4 regions of the Streptomyces sp. NPDC048650 genome follow, and region 4 is predicted to be linked to each of the others. Evidence: riboswitches for the same ligand, from Rfam matches in the RefSeq annotation. Region 4 holds a riboswitch; each other region holds the start of a gene.
The links. A riboswitch is a leader RNA that binds a small molecule or an ion and turns the genes downstream of it on or off. The one in region 4 is predicted to bind cobalamin.
Positions count from the first base shown of each region.

Region 1 (3,623 bases), on a different contig from region 4:
GAACACCCACTGGTTCGTCAAGGACCTGCCGCTGCTGATCGCGTTCGCGGTGCTGGCCGCCTACACCTACTCCTCCGGCCTGCGCGCACCGGCCCTGATCGCGTTCGTCAAGGACGGTCTGATCTACCTGGTCATCGCCGTGGCCATCATCTACATCCCGATCAAGCTGGGCGGCTTCGACGCGATCTTCGACTCGGCCGGCAAGGCGTTCGCGCAGCCGGGCCCGACCGGCAAACCGCGCGGCGAGCTGGCCAGCGGCCCCAACGCCCAGTGGGCGTACGCCACCCTGGCCCTGGGCTCCGCGCTGGCGCTCTTCATGTACCCGCACTCGATCACCGCCACGCTGTCCTCCCGCAGCCGCAACGTGATCCGCCGCAACACGACCATCCTGCCGCTGTACTCGCTGATGCTGGGGCTCCTGGCACTGCTCGGCTTCATGGCGATCAAGGCCGGCACGGACATCAAGGGCAACCCTCAGCTGGCCATTCCGCAGCTGTTCGAGGACATGTTCCCGAGCTGGTTCTCCGGCGTCGCCTTCGCCGCGATCGGCATCGGCGCGCTCGTACCGGCCGCCATCATGTCCATCGCCGCGGCCAACCTCTTCACCCGCAATGTCTACAAGGACTTCCTCAAGCCGGACGCGACCGCGGCGCAGGAGCACAAGGTCGCCAAGCTGGTCTCGCTGCTGGTGAAGGTGGGCGCGCTCGTCTTCGTCCTCACCATGGACAAGACCGTCGCCATCAACTTCCAGCTGCTGGGCGGCATCTGGATCCTGCAGACCATGCCCTCCCTGGTCGGCGGCCTGTTCACCCGCTGGTTCCACCGCTGGGCCCTGCTGGCCGGCTGGGCCGTCGGCATGCTCTACGGCACCCTCGCGGCCTACGGCGTGGCGAGCCCCACCCAGGCCCACTTCGGCGGCTCCAGCAAGGCGATCCCCGGCATCGGCGAGATCGGCTACATCGGCCTGACCGCGTTCGTGCTGAACGTCGTGGTCTCGGTCGTGCTGACCTTCGTCCTGAAGGCCGTGAAGGCACCGGACGGCGTCGACGAGACCAGCCCCGCGGACTACACCGCGGACGTCGGCGACAAGGGCGTCACCCCGGACCTGCCGCCGGCCACCGCGGAGGCACCGGCCGGGCACTGAGCCGCCGCCCGGCACCGAACGACCGCCGGGCACCGCACCACTGCCGCCTTCGGGCCGCCGCATCCCTCGGGGACGCGGCGGCCCGTTCGCGTGGCGGGGCGGGCGGTCAGCTCACCCGGTCCTTCAGCGGCTCGGTGTCGAGCGTGATGCCGACCGGCTCCGGCAGGGCGAGCGATGTGCCGTAGGGAACGGTGTGGACGTTCTCGTAGCGGCCGGCGTCGGGTTCACTGAACGCGGGGCCACCGACAGCCACACTGCACCGCATGGACATCACGATCAGGCCCGCCCGGCAGGCCGAATTCACCGCCGTCGGTGACCTCTTGATGCAGGTCTATCTGGCCGACGGGCTGCTGGTGTTCGGGGAGGACGACCCCTACGCGGCCGAGCTGCGGAAGGTCGCGCACCGCGCGGAGCACGCCGAGGTGCTGGTGGCCGAGGCGGCGGACGGGGCGCTGCTGGGCGCGGTCACCTTCGCCGCGTACGGCAGTCCGTACGCGGATCTGGCGGGCCCCGGGGAGGGCGAGTTCCGGATGCTGGCGGTGCGGGCCGAGGGGCGCGGGCGGGGCGTCGGGGCGGCACTGGTGAGGGCTTGCCTGGAGCGTGCACGGAGGCTCGGGCTGCGGGCGATGGTGCTCTCCAGCCAGCGGCATCTGCTGCCCGCCCACCGGCTCTATCGCCGCCTGGGCTTCCTCCGCGCCGGGGAGCGGGACTGGGATCCGGTGCCGGACATCACACTCTGGGCCTTCGTCCGCGAGCTCGACTGAGCGGCTTCCAGGGCCCTCCCGCGCCCCGGCGGCGTTCGCACGTCTGTGGGAATACAATCCGGCGACGACACAAGATGTGGGGGTGCGTGCGGGGAGCAGCACAAGATGTATGCTCGTCTCGCTGTCGCCGCAGGGAAATCCGGTGGGAATCCGGAACTGTCCCGCAACGGTGTACGAGCGCGCCCAGGTTGCCTTACGGCCAGCTCGCGCGTCCAGAAAGTCCGAGGACCTGCCGACAGTACGCCCGCACCGCCATCGGTGCGGACGTCGCTACGTCCGGGCCCCGAGGGTTGGGCCGGTGGACGCCGCGCGGTGTGCCCGCGCACCCCTGCCCGTACGGGGGTGCGGCATGCCCGCGTGCGCCCGTCGCGCCGCCGCCCTCCCGGCCCCCGCCGAGTGAGGGAGAGCATCACGTGACCATCGCGCCAACGGAGCCCGCGTCAGACGCCGAGGTCGTGCCGCCCGTGGTGGCCGCACCCGGCGCTTCCGCGAACGGCACGCCGGGGACGGACGCACCGGGCGTCGCCCTGCTGCGCACCCTGACCGAGCTGACCGCGGACCTGACCGCGACCGACCCCGGAAAGGTGGCCGCCGCCGCGCTGCGCGGCCGGCACCCGGGCTCGGACGAGGCCGAGTTGCGCTCGCTGGCCATCGAGGCCGCGGCCGGACTGATCGGTGACGAGCCGCAGTACTCCCGGCTCGCCGCGCGACTGCTCACCCTCGCCATCGCCGAGGAGGCCGCCGGCCAGGGCGCCACCGGCTTCTCCGCCTCGGTCGCGACCGGCCACCGCGAGGGCCTGATCGCCGACGGGACCGCGGAGTTCGTCCGCACGCACGCGGACCGGCTGAACGGGCTCGTGGACAAGGCCCTGGCGGACGGCGCCGACGACCGGTTCGGCTACTTCGGGCTGCGCACCCTGCACTCCCGCTACCTCCTGCGGCACCCCCTCACCCGGCAGGTCATCGAGACGCCCCAGCACTTCCTGCTCCGGGTGGCCTGCGGCCTCGCCGAGGACCACTCCGAGCGGGCGCTGGCCGATGTCGCCGAGCTGTACCGGCTGACCAGCACGCTCTCCTACCTGCCCTCGTCCCCGACCCTCTTCAACTCCGGCACCCGCCACCCGCAGATGTCCTCCTGCTATCTGCTGGACTCGCCGCTGGACGAGCTGGACTCGATCTACGACCGGTACCACCAGGTCGCCCGGCTGTCGAAGCACGCGGGCGGCATCGGCCTGTCGTACTCCCGTATCCGCGCCCGGGGTTCGCTGATCCGCGGCACCAACGGGCACTCCAACGGCATCGTGCCGTTCCTGCGCACGCTGGACGCCTCGGTCGCGGCCGTCAACCAGGGCGGCCGGCGCAAGGGTGCCGCCTGTGTCTACCTGGAGACCTGGCACGCGGACATCGAGGAGTTCCTCGAGTTGCGCGACAACACCGGTGAGGAGGCCCGCCGGACGCACAACCTGAACATCGCCCACTGGATCCCGGACGAGTTCATGCGCCGCGTGGAGGCGGACGCCGACTGGTCGCTGTTCTCGCCCTCCGACACCCCGGAGCTGGTGGACCTGTGGGGCGAGGAGTTCGACGCCGCGTACCGCAGGGCCGAGGCCGACGGCCGTGCGCTCAAGCAGATTCCGGCGCGGGTGCTGTACTCCCGCATGATGCGCACCCTGGCGCAGACCGGCAACGGCTGGATGACGTTCAAGGACGCCGCC
Region 1 covers NZ_JBICVM010000001.1:783,102-786,724, reverse strand. The annotation lists gene mctP (monocarboxylate uptake permease MctP) at 1-1,144, shown strand, start outside; gene ACGFML_RS03615 (hypothetical protein) at 1,251-1,409, opposite strand; gene ACGFML_RS03610 (GNAT family N-acetyltransferase) at 1,408-1,908, shown strand; cobalamin riboswitch at 2,001-2,160, shown strand; gene ACGFML_RS03605 (ribonucleoside-diphosphate reductase subunit alpha) at 2,322-3,623, shown strand, end outside.
Region 1: another riboswitch for cobalamin. It lies ahead of ACGFML_RS03605 (ribonucleoside-diphosphate reductase subunit alpha); the one in region 4 lies ahead of ACGFML_RS32230 (CbtB-domain containing protein).

Region 2 (3,623 bases), on a different contig from region 4:
GCAGCCCGTCCTCCTCGTCGATGCCCAGGCCGTGCGCGTACGGCAGGACGCCCAGCGTCGGCCGGCCGCTCAGCTGCCGCATCATCTCCAGCCCGGGCTCCAGCAGGCTCACGTCGCCCCGGAACTTGTTGACGAGATACCCCGCCACCAGCTCCTGGTCCTCGCGCGAGAGCAGCGCCGTGGTCCCGAAGAAGGAGGCGAAGACGCCGCCGCGGTCGATGTCCCCGACGATCACGACGGGCAGCCGGCCGGCCCGCGCGATGCCCATGTTCACGATGTCGGTGCGGCGCAGATTGATCTCGGCGGGGCTGCCGGCCCCCTCGCAGATCACCGCGTCATGGGTGCGCCGCAGCTCGGTCAGGCAGTCGGTCACCGTGCCGAGCAGCTGTTCCTGCCGTCCCGCGTGGTAGCCGCGCGCACTGAGCTCGCCCACCGGCTTGCCCAGCAGCACCACCTGGCTGCTGCGGTCGCTGCCCGGCTTGAGCAGTACGGGGTTCATCAGCGCGGTCGGCTCCACCCGCGCCGCGGCCGCCTGCATCGCCTGCGCCCGCCCGATCTCCGCCCCCTCGCGCGTCACGAAGGAGTTGAGCGACATGTTCTGCGCCTTGAACGGCGCCACGCGCACGCCCTGCCGGGCCAGCCAGCGGCAGATGCCCGCCGTCACCACGCTCTTGCCCGCGTCGGACGTCGTACCGGCCACCAGCAGACCACCGCCGAGGGCCGGAGCCGCTCCCGTCATGTGCCCGTTCACCGGGTCCTCCTCCTGAGCCGTGCGGCGCCGAACGCCAGCCGTCCCGCCACCGTCGCCGCCAGCGCCAGAGCGTTCACCCGCCGCGAGAGCCGCACCGCCCGTGCGATGTCGGCCACGTCCGGTGGCGGCGCCGCGCCGTTGAGCACCGGGCGGTGTTCCACCCGGCCGCCGTAGGTCAGGGTGCCGCCCAGCCGGACGCCGAGCGCGCCCGCGAACGAAGCCTCCACCGGGCCCGCGTTGGGGCTCGGGTGCGCACCACCGTCGGCCCGCCAGGCCCGCAGCGCACCGCGCCGGTCGGGGCCCGCGAGGACGGTCAGCGCGGCGGTCAGCCGGGAGCCGGGCCACCCGGCCACGTCGTCGAGGCGGGCCGAGGCCCAGCCGAACCGCCGGTAGCGCGGCGACCTGTGACCGACCATCGCGTCCAGGGTGTTCACGGCACGGAACGCCACCAGGCCGGGCACCGAGCCGAGCGCGCCCCACACCAGGGCGCCCACCACCGCGTCCGAGGTGTTCTCCGCGACCGACTCCACCACCGCGCGGGCCATCTGCGGGCCGTCCAGCGCCTGCGGATCGCGGCCGCACAGATGCGGCAGCCGCTCCCGCGCCACGTCCAGGTCGCCCGCCTCCAGCGCACCGCCGACCGCCCGCGCCTCCCGGCCGAGCGAGGTGCCGCCGAGCACCGCCCAGACGGTCGCGGCGGTCACCGCGGTCCGCGCCGGGAGGCTGCCGTGCACGGCGCGCTGCAGGAGTGCGGCACCGGCGGCCGCGCCGCCCGCGCACAACAGTGCGTGCGCCGCCCCGTATCCGCGGTGGTCGCGCCACAGTCGACGCTCGACGGCGCCCGCGGCCCGGCCGAAGGCGGCCACCGGATGGCCGCGCCGAGGGTCCGCCACGATCAGGTCACCGAGGAAGCCGAGGGCCGCGCCGCACGCGTAGGCCGCGTGTTCGCCGCGCATCGGATCAGGCCGCCGTCTGGCCTCGAAGGGACACGGCGACGGCAGGGCGCGGGCATCTCGAACGGCGGCCGGGCATGGTGATATGTCCTCACTCAGGGTCCGCGCCCTGGCTCGACGTGACGGCGACAAGAGTCTCCTGGCTCCCGGATCGGCGCTTCCCCCGGCCTTCCAGTCCGTACCCACCGACCCCTTCGGGCAGGCGCGCGACGGACCGTGACCTTCGCTGGAGGAACGCTCCCCGGTGACAGTGGCGGGACCGCGCCGGATTCGCACCGGACTTCCTCAGCTGTCGCCGAATGGCCCGGGCAGTCCACCACGCCCCGCGAATGCCCGTCAACTCACCCTTGACCTGCGACGCAGCCCTGTGGCAGGGGGTGTGGCGCGGGCCACAGGGTGTCCGGTGCGTCACCGACGGTTGCCCCTGGGCCCGGTCCCGCGCCACCATCTGGTGCACGGTGGGCGATGGGGCCCGCCGGAAGGGGGGCCGGGGGATGCCGGACAGCGCTGACCGAGACGAGATCCGCCAGGAGATCCGCATCAGGATCACAGGCACGCACAATCCGGAACAGGACGGTGCGGACCTGCGGGCGTGGCTGGAGCGGGAGCCGTGGCTGACCAGCCGTCGGCACGACTGGGCGCTGCGCCCGCGGCCGGCGGCCGAGGGCGCCGACGAGGCCGGCCCCGCCGACATGGCCGTCGGCGTGGACGACGTGATCCTCGTGGTCGTCGGCGCGGTCGCCGCGGAGATCACCAAGAGCCTGACCATCGCCCTGCAGGAGTGGCTGCGGCGGCGCAAGGAGGAGCGCTCCGCGGGCGAGGAACCCGCCGTCGTGGTCGGCGAGGGCGACGGTGCACTGCGCGAGCTCGGCGGCGCCGAGGGCGGCAGCACCGCCGGGGACTGAGCGGATGTCCGAATACGACGCGCGCGGCAAGACCAACCGGGCGCTGCTGATCTGTGTCGGCGACTACAAGAACCTCCGCCCGCTGCCCGCGGTGCGGGACAACGCCGAACAGCTCCGGCGCGTCCTTGCCGACCCCGGCACCGATCTGTTCACCGAGGACGAGGTCCGCGTCTGCAAGGCCCAGGAGCCGTGGGAGGTGGAGCAGGCGCTGGACGCCGTCACCGACGAGGCACGCGGCCTGCTGCTGGTGTACTTCTCCGGCCACGGCCGGGTCGGCCCGGACGGCGGCAATCTCCAGCTGATGGTCGGCGCCTCGAGGTCCCGGCTGCACAAGACCGTCTCCTGGCAGGACACGGTGCTGCCCTACCTGGACAACGCCCGTGCCGACCGGATCGTCGTCGTCCTGGAGTGCTGCTACGCCGGAAACGCCGGCGAAGCCGTCCACCGCTGCCGCAGACCCCTCTCGCTGCTGATGGCCGCGCAGCCCAACCGCCGGATCTTCAGCGGCGAGGAACCGGCCGGCGGCAGCGTCTTCACCCGCGCCGTGGTCGCGGTCCTCGAACGCGGCATACCCGGCAGGCGCTTCGTCGCCTTCGACGACCTCGTACAGGCGCTGCGCGAGGAACTCGCCGACGAGCGGACCCCGATGGGCGACGTCTGGGAGCCCCGCTCGGCGAAGCAGAACACCACCGACGACGTCGTCCTCTCCTTCGCCACTCCCGAGGTCCGGCCCCCGACCCCACTGCGGGTCCGCTTACGCCGCTGGCTCAACCCGGTGCTCCAGCACTGGATCCGCCTCCTGCTCACCCTGGCGATCGTCTTCGTGCCGGCCACCGCGGGCGTCGTCCTGCTGAACCTCCCCGGCGCCGCACCGCCCTGTCCGCCCGCCCTCGAACTGCGGCTGCTCACCGACCCCGAGGCCGAGGCGACCCTGCGCCGGGTCGCCTTCGACTACGAGATGTCCGCCGCCAACATCCGCCCCCTGTCCGGCGAGAGCGACTACCCCGACGGGTG
Region 2 covers NZ_JBICVM010000020.1:59,794-63,416, forward strand. The annotation lists gene ACGFML_RS35035 (cobyric acid synthase) at 1-739, opposite strand, end outside; gene ACGFML_RS35040 (cobalamin biosynthesis protein) at 748-1,707, opposite strand; cobalamin riboswitch at 1,837-1,992, opposite strand; gene ACGFML_RS35045 (hypothetical protein) at 2,199-2,609, shown strand; gene ACGFML_RS35050 (caspase family protein) at 2,614-3,623, shown strand, end outside.
Region 2: another riboswitch for cobalamin. It lies ahead of ACGFML_RS35040 (cobalamin biosynthesis protein); the one in region 4 lies ahead of ACGFML_RS32230 (CbtB-domain containing protein).

Region 3 (3,623 bases), on a different contig from region 4:
CCACCGAGCCCGATGCCCGCGGCCTTGCGCAGCACGTCCACGGGGAAGTGCTTGTCCTGGTCCCACCGCACGGCGTGCGGGGTCAGCTGGTCCTGGGTGAAGTCGAGAGTGGCCTCGACGAGGGCGAGTTGGTCGTCGGTGAGCATGGTGGTGGTCATGGCGCTCACTTCATGGTCGGGAGGGTGAAGCTCGCGCCCTCCTTGGCCCCGGAGGGCCAGCGCGAGGTGACGGTCTTGGTGCGCGTGTAGAAGCGGATCGCGTCCGGTCCGTGCTGGTTGAGGTCGCCGAATCCGGAGCGCTTCCAGCCGCCGAAGGTGTGGTAGGCGACCGGGACCGGGATGGGCACGTTCACGCCGACCATGCCGGTGTTCACCCGGCGGGTGAAGTCGCGGGCGGTGTCGCCGTCACGGGTGAAGATCGCCACGCCGTTGCCGTACGGGTGCTCACTGGGCAGGCGCACGGCCTCCTCGTAGTCGGCGGCGCGCACCACGCACAGGACGGGGCCGAAGATCTCTTCCCGGTGGACGCGCATCTGCGGGGTGACGCGGTCGAAGAGCGAGGGGCCGGCGAAGAAGCCGTTCTCGTGTCCGGCGAGGGTGAAGCCGCGTCCGTCCACGACCAGTTCGGCGCCCTCGTTGACGCCGATGTCGACGTAGCGGCGTACCCGGTCGAGGGCGTCTCGGCCGACCAGGGGCCCGAAGTCGGCATCTGGGTCGTCGGAACGGCCGATGTGCAGCTGCCCGATGCGCTCCTTCAGGCGCTCCACCAGGGCGTCGGCGGTCCGCTCGCCGACCGGGACGGCCACGGAGATCGCCATGCAGCGCTCCCCCGCCGAGCCGTAGCCCGCGCCGATCAGTGCGTCGACTGCCTGGTCGAGGTCGGCGTCCGGCATCACGATCAGGTGGTTCTTGGCGCCGCCGAAGCACTGGGCGCGCTTGCCGTGCGCGGCCGCGGTGGCGTAGATGTGCGCGGCGATCGGGGTCGAGCCGACGAAGCCGAGCGCGCCGACCCGCGGGTCCGTCAGCAGCGTGTCGACCGCTTCCTTCCCCCCGTTGACGACGTTGAGGACGCCCGGTGGGAGGCCGGCCTCCAGGAACAGCTCGGCGAGCCGGAGCGGTACGGAGGGATCGCGCTCGGAGGGCTTGAGGATGAAGGAGTTGCCGCAGGCCAGCGCGGGCGCGGCCTTCCACAGCGGGATCATCGCGGGGAAGTTGAACGGGGTGATGCCGGCGGTGACGCCGATGGGGGCGCGCAGGGAGTGCACATCGATTCCGGTGCCGGCGTTGTCGGTGAACTCGCCCTTGAGCAGATGCGGGATGCCGGCGGCGAATTCGACGACCTCCAGACCGCGTTGCAGGTCTCCGTGCGCGTCGGCGACCGTCTTGCCATGTTCGGAGGACAGCAGGCGGGCCAGCGACTCCCGCTCCCCTTCGACCAGTTGGAGGAACTTCAGCAGCACCCGGGCGCGGCGCTGCGGGTTCCACGCGCCCCATTCGTGCTGGGCCTGTGCGGCGTCGGCGATCGCCGCCTCGGTCTCGGCGCGGTCGGCGAGCGGGACGCGGGCCTGTACCTCGCCGGTGTTGGGGTCGTACACGTCGCCGTACGTCCCCGAGGTGCCCGGGGTGTGCTTGCCGCCGATGAAATGTGCCAGTTCACGGACCATGAAAGCCTGCTCTCCGTCAGGTGAGATCCGGGGATGGCGCGCCGGCCCGACACGGACGCCGGGTGGCGTGCATGCGGGGGCAGCGCGAGAAGCGCAGGGCTGGGCGACCGTCAGGTGTCAGTGATCGGTACCCGCCGGGTTCGCCGGCCAGGGGCGTAGGTGCGCACCGGTGCCATGCGTGTCTGCTCCATCCTCGTGGACAACACGGAACACCCCGCGGCCGGTATCCTGACTCCCGGATCAGCACACGCTCCCCGGCCTTCCCGACGGACTTCTCCGTCAGTGGCCGGTCTCTTTCGGGGAGCGCATTCCCCGGTCACAGTGGCGGGACCGCGCCGGAATCGCACCGGCTTCCCTGCACCGCGGGCCTTGCCCCCGAACATATAGTTGGACGTCCTAGTAAGTCCACCCCGCCACGGGCGGCGCGACCGCACATCGCGCTTCCGGACACCGGAGACCGCCGCCCGTACCCGGCCTCTGCACGCGCGTTCAGGCGTCCGGTTCCGCGACGGGGTACGGCACGAACGTGCTGCTGTTCTCGTCCACCGCGAGCCGGCGGTCCAGCGGTGGTACCGCCCGCTGCGGACAGTCGATGCGTTCGCAGATGCGGCAGCCCATGCCGATCGGGGTGGCCGCCGCGGCGTTGCCGAGGTCCAGGCCGTCCGAGTAGACGAGCCGGGAGGCGTGTCGGACCTCGCAGCCGAGGCCGATGGCAAAGGTCTTGCCGGGCTCACCCCAGCCGCCGCGGTGCCGGGTGATCGCGCGCGCGGTCCACAGGTAGCGCTGCCCGTCCGGCATCCCGGCGATCTGCACATGGATCCGGCCGGGGGTGGCGAACGCCTCATAGACGTTCCACAGCGGACAGGTGCCGCCCGCCCGGGAGAAGTGGAAGCCGGTCGCCGACTGCCGTTTGGACATGTTGCCCGCGCGGTCCACCCGGACGAACGAGAACGGCACACCCCGCAGTCGCGGGCGCTGGAGGGTGCTCAGGCGGTGACAGACCGTCTCGTATCCAAGGCCGAACTGGTCGGTGAGCCGTTCGATGTCGTAGCGCGCCTCCTCGGCCGTCGCGTGGAAGCGGCGATAGGGGAGGATCAGCGCGGCCGCGAAGTAGTTGGCGATGCCGATGCGGGCCAGCGACCAGGCGTCCGAGTCCGGGGGAAAGTCCTCCGAGGCGAGGCGGGACAGCTCGTCGTCGCATTCGAGGAACGCCAGCTGCGTGGCCATCCGGAACGCCTGCTGACCGGGGCGCAGCCGGCCCGACAGGCTCAGGACGCGGCGGGCGTCGTCGTAGTGATGCAGAACGCGCGAGTCCGCCGCCGAGACCTGCACGCCGTGGCGTTCCGCCAGCCGGGCGGTCAGAACGCGTACGACCTCACCGGGGCGGATACCGATCTCGGTGGCGAGTTCCTCGGCGGCGAGATCGGTGTCGTGGAGGTAGTTCCGGCGGCGGTAGAAGAATTCACGGATCTCCTCGTGGGCGGAGCGCGGCAGTGCGGAAACGGTCTGCCCCCTTCCTTCCGCGGCTTCGGCCAGGCGCTCGGCGAGTTGGTGGTTGCGGCGGCCGAGGTCGACCAGCAATCCGGCCACGGCCGGGATACGGGAGGCGAGTTCCGCGATGTCGGCGGGCGAGACCCGGTCGGCGGTGATCTCGTTGGCGAGAGCGTCGCGCAGATCGGCGACCAGCCGGGTGGTGTCGCGCTCGGAGAAGAACCCCGCATCGACGCCGAACACCTCGGTGAGGCGGAGCAGGACCGGGACGGTCAGCGGACGCGAGTCGTGTTCCATCTGGTTCAAGTAGCTGGGCGAGATCTCCAGCATGCGTGCCAGGGCGGCCTGGCTCAGGCGCCGGTCCTCGCGAAGCCGGCGCAGGCGCGCTCCGGCATAGGTCTTGCTCACGGCGATCGTCGCCCCTCTCCGCAGATGACTCGCCTGGATCCTATGCGCAGCAGCACTGCAT
Region 3 covers NZ_JBICVM010000013.1:140,309-143,931, forward strand. The annotation lists gene ACGFML_RS30175 (acyl-CoA dehydrogenase family protein) at 1-158, opposite strand, end outside; gene ACGFML_RS30180 (CoA-acylating methylmalonate-semialdehyde dehydrogenase) at 164-1,663, opposite strand; cobalamin riboswitch at 1,864-2,050, opposite strand; gene ACGFML_RS30185 (short-chain fatty acyl-CoA regulator family protein) at 2,153-3,562, opposite strand.
Region 3: another riboswitch for cobalamin. It lies ahead of ACGFML_RS30180 (CoA-acylating methylmalonate-semialdehyde dehydrogenase); the one in region 4 lies ahead of ACGFML_RS32230 (CbtB-domain containing protein).

Region 4 (3,623 bases):
CAGGGTACGGGCCGAAATGCTGACCGTGCCGGGCCAAGCCGCGTGTTCGTGGGAACAGGAGATGGTCAGCGGTGGCAGCAGAAGTGCGGGACGGCCGGCGGCGACCTCGTCGGCGACGGTGCAGGCGATGACCGTGTCGGTGATCAACGGCAGGAAAGGGCCGTGCTGTTCGAAGCTTCCGACGGGAAGGAGGGCGAAGTGCGGCTGCCGCTCCCGTACGTCCTGGGTGGTGTCCGCCGTCAGTAGCGCGCGGGCCGAATTCCGGGGTACCGGTGCGGTCATGGTGGGGTGCGGCCTTTCGTCGCGCTCGTTCGCAGGGCCGTCGCAGCATAGGCATCAGGCCAACTCATGCCAACCGGGTGCCCACCCCGGTACCATCACGCCATGACGGACCTCCATGCCGGTATCGCTCTCGATGACGACAGCCAGGTCGAACGGGTGGTGGAGGTCCGGTTGCCCACCGCGCACGGCGAATTTCTGGCCGTCGGCTATCTCGCGGTCCGCAGCGGCATCGAGCAAGTGGCCTTGGTGTACGGCGATGTGGCGGCGCAGCAGGTGCTGACCCGGGTGCATTCGGAGTGTCTGACCGGAGATGTCTTCGGGTCCACGCACTGCGAATGCGGCGACCAATTGTCCGCGGCGCTGCGGGCGATCGTGGCGGCCGGGCGCGGCGTTCTGGTGTATGTGCAGGGCCACGAGGGCCGGGGGATAGGGCTGTTGGCCAAGCTCCGGGCGATGAAACTCCAGGAGGGCGGGCTGGACACGGTCGAGGCGAACATCGCGCTCGGACTTCCGGTCGACGCTCGCGAATACGGCGTCGCGGCCGGAATGCTGCGGGATCTCGGCGTCGGGTCGGTAAGGCTGCTGTCGAACAATCCGCGTAAGCGGGAGGCGCTGCTGCGGCATGGTGTCACCGTCGCCGAACAGGTTCCGCTGCTGATGCCGCCGGGTGCGGAGAACATCCGCTATCTGCGGACGAAACGGGAGCGGCTCGACCACGATCTGCCGCATCTCGACGGCATTCCCGGGCTGTTCTGACGGCATAAGGGCCCGCGACCGGGGTCGCGGGCCCTTATCGGGGTGCCGCATCAGGGGCGGCCCAGGAGGCCGCCGCCGCGAAGGCCGTACCCGCGGCATCCGGAATCGCCGGAGCAGGGAGCCGGAGAAGCCTGCGGTACTTCGTCGACGGGCGGCAGGACGGCAGGACGGCGTGGGCGGGCGCGAATGCCGCGCCGCCCGCCACCGTTGACCGGATCCCGATCAGTGGCAGGGGAATCCGAGGAGGTGGCGTCCGTCGTGGACCCACTCGTGGACGTCCGTTCCGGAGAGCAGTGAGGTGGCGCCCTGCTCCGCGCCGATGAAGTACAGCAGGACCAGCATCAGGACACCGGTGAACAGTGCCCAGGGGGCGATGGCCTTGAGGGGGATCGGGGCCGGGGCGATGGTGCCGGTGGCCGGGGGTGCGATGGTCTGAGCCATGGCGGGACCTCCTGGTAGGGGGAACTCGCGTCCCTGGTTCGTGGAGTGCGCACGCGATATGTCGGGTCTGGCTCGCCCGGTCCCGGCCCCGCTGGGGCTGCGTCAAAACCGGACATACAGTGGCGCGACCGCGCCGGGATCCCACCGGCTTCCGTCATGTCGTCGTCAATATCATCGGGAAGGTATCGCGTACCGACCGGCGGGCCAAGGTCGTGCGAGGGGCGGAGGGACGCAAGGAGGGGCGCGCTGCGGCGTCAACTCACCGGAAAGGGAACGTCGTTGCCGTGGCGGGCGGACTATGAGAGAAGAGGACATGACAACTCGGGTGATGCTGGTCTCGCCGGCCGCCGGTGACGCGCAGCGCGAGGTGCGTTTCGATGACGACGGGCCGCTGAGCGAGGCCGGTCTGCGACGGGCCCGCGCGGTGGCCGGAAATCTGCCGTCCGCGGACCGCGTCGCCGTCTCGCCCTCCGTCCGGTGCCGCCGTACGGCCGCGGAGATCGGGTTGCCGGGAGAGTCCGAGCCGGCGCCGTCGGGCTGTGCGATGGGGCGCTGGCGCGGCCGAACCCTGGCCGAGGTGGCCGGGGCGGAAGGGGAAGGGGTGTCCGCCTGGCTGTCCGACCCGGACTTCGCGGGGCACGGCGGCGAGTCGCTGCGCGAGCTGTGCGAGCGGACCGGGGAGTGGCTCGCGGGGCTCGTGGCCACTCCCGGGCGGGTCCTGGCGGTGGTGGAGGTGGACGTGGTGCGTGCCGCCGCGGTGTGCGCCCTGCGGGGGCCCGTGGAGGTCTTCTGGCGGCTCGACGTACCGCCGCTCACCGTGACGGAGCTCAGTGGCCGGGGCGGGCGCTGGAACCTCGGGTTGGGGCGGGCCCTGCGTCGGGACTGACGGCGGGCTGTGAGGGCCCGTATCGATCGTCTTCAGGGTAAAGGCGACATAAGCGCAAAATAAGCGCAGAATAAAGAGTGCGCGGTTCCTTTGCCGCGGTACGGCCACGCTTGCGGAGCGAAGGAGGCGAGTCGGATGGCCGACGTCTCACACCACAGGGGAGATCTCGCAGGTCACCCCGATGTTTCTGAGATGCAGGCGCGATACGAGCGGGTCCTCGGCGGACGTGACGTGATCCTCGTGGACGGGCCGGTGTTCCTCGTCGGCCTGTACTGCGCCGCATCACCGTGGATCGTCCACTACGCGGCCTCGCAGCCCGCACTGTTGACCCACAACCTGATCCTCGGCATCGCCATCGCGCTGCTGGCCGTCGGGTTCACCGTCACACCCGACCGCATGTACGGCCTGAGTGGCGCGATGTGCGCCATGGGCGTGTGGATGATCGTCGCGCCCTGGATCGTCGGCAGCGGCCCGGACGCGGGCGTGATCCTCAACAACATCATCATCGGAGCCCTCACCTTCCTGCTGGGGGCGATGTGCATCGGCGCGGCCGCCAAGAGTCGCCGCACGACATGAGGCAGGCCCCGGAACGGGGCGTGTGACAGACCGTCGGCCCGCCCGCCCTCATCGAGGGTGGGTGGGCCGACGGCCGTCCGGGGCCAGCAGATTCCCGGAGAACCCGGCCAGCATCACTCCGCCCGCCATCAGCAGGCCCTGGCCGAAGGCGATGCCGGAGCCCAGCCCGACGAGCCCGGCGGCCAGCAGCAGCCAGGCGGCGCCCCGCCTCAACTGCCCGGCACGGTCGCCGGGTCGGCGGTCGTCGTCGGGGAACACAGGGGTGTTCCTCCCTCCCGGAGTGGGTCGGCGGTCGCGTCGCACGGGCGGATCGCAGGGGTCGTTGTCCCGGTGATCCCGAGATCTTAGGGTTACCTCGCATGATGCGGTGCGGCGGGCAACGGGCCGCACTGCCACAGGCGTTGTTGTGCCCGGTGCGACCCCGTCCGTAACGCGGCGATCGCGCCCGCCGTGCCCGTGAACAGAGAGGTGTCTCCCATGTCCCAGGAGAATCGGCCGGTCGACGAGGGCCGCGAGGTACTGACCCGGATCGCCTACGGCGCCATGGCGTCGCACACCCTGGGGGCCGCCGTCCGCCTCCGGATCGTCGATCTGATCGGCGACGGCACGGTGACGGCGGCGGACGTCGCGGCGCAGTGCGCGGCCCGGCCACAGGCCATGGGCAGGTTGTTACGGGCGCTGG
Region 4 covers NZ_JBICVM010000016.1:26,555-30,177, reverse strand. The annotation lists gene ACGFML_RS32240 (creatininase family protein) at 1-282, opposite strand, end outside; gene ribA (GTP cyclohydrolase II) at 385-1,038, shown strand; gene ACGFML_RS32230 (CbtB-domain containing protein) at 1,261-1,479, opposite strand; cobalamin riboswitch at 1,522-1,667, opposite strand; gene ACGFML_RS32225 (histidine phosphatase family protein) at 1,793-2,365, shown strand; gene ACGFML_RS32220 (SPW repeat protein) at 2,501-2,941, shown strand; gene ACGFML_RS32215 (hypothetical protein) at 2,990-3,199, opposite strand; gene ACGFML_RS32210 (methyltransferase) at 3,419-3,623, shown strand, end outside.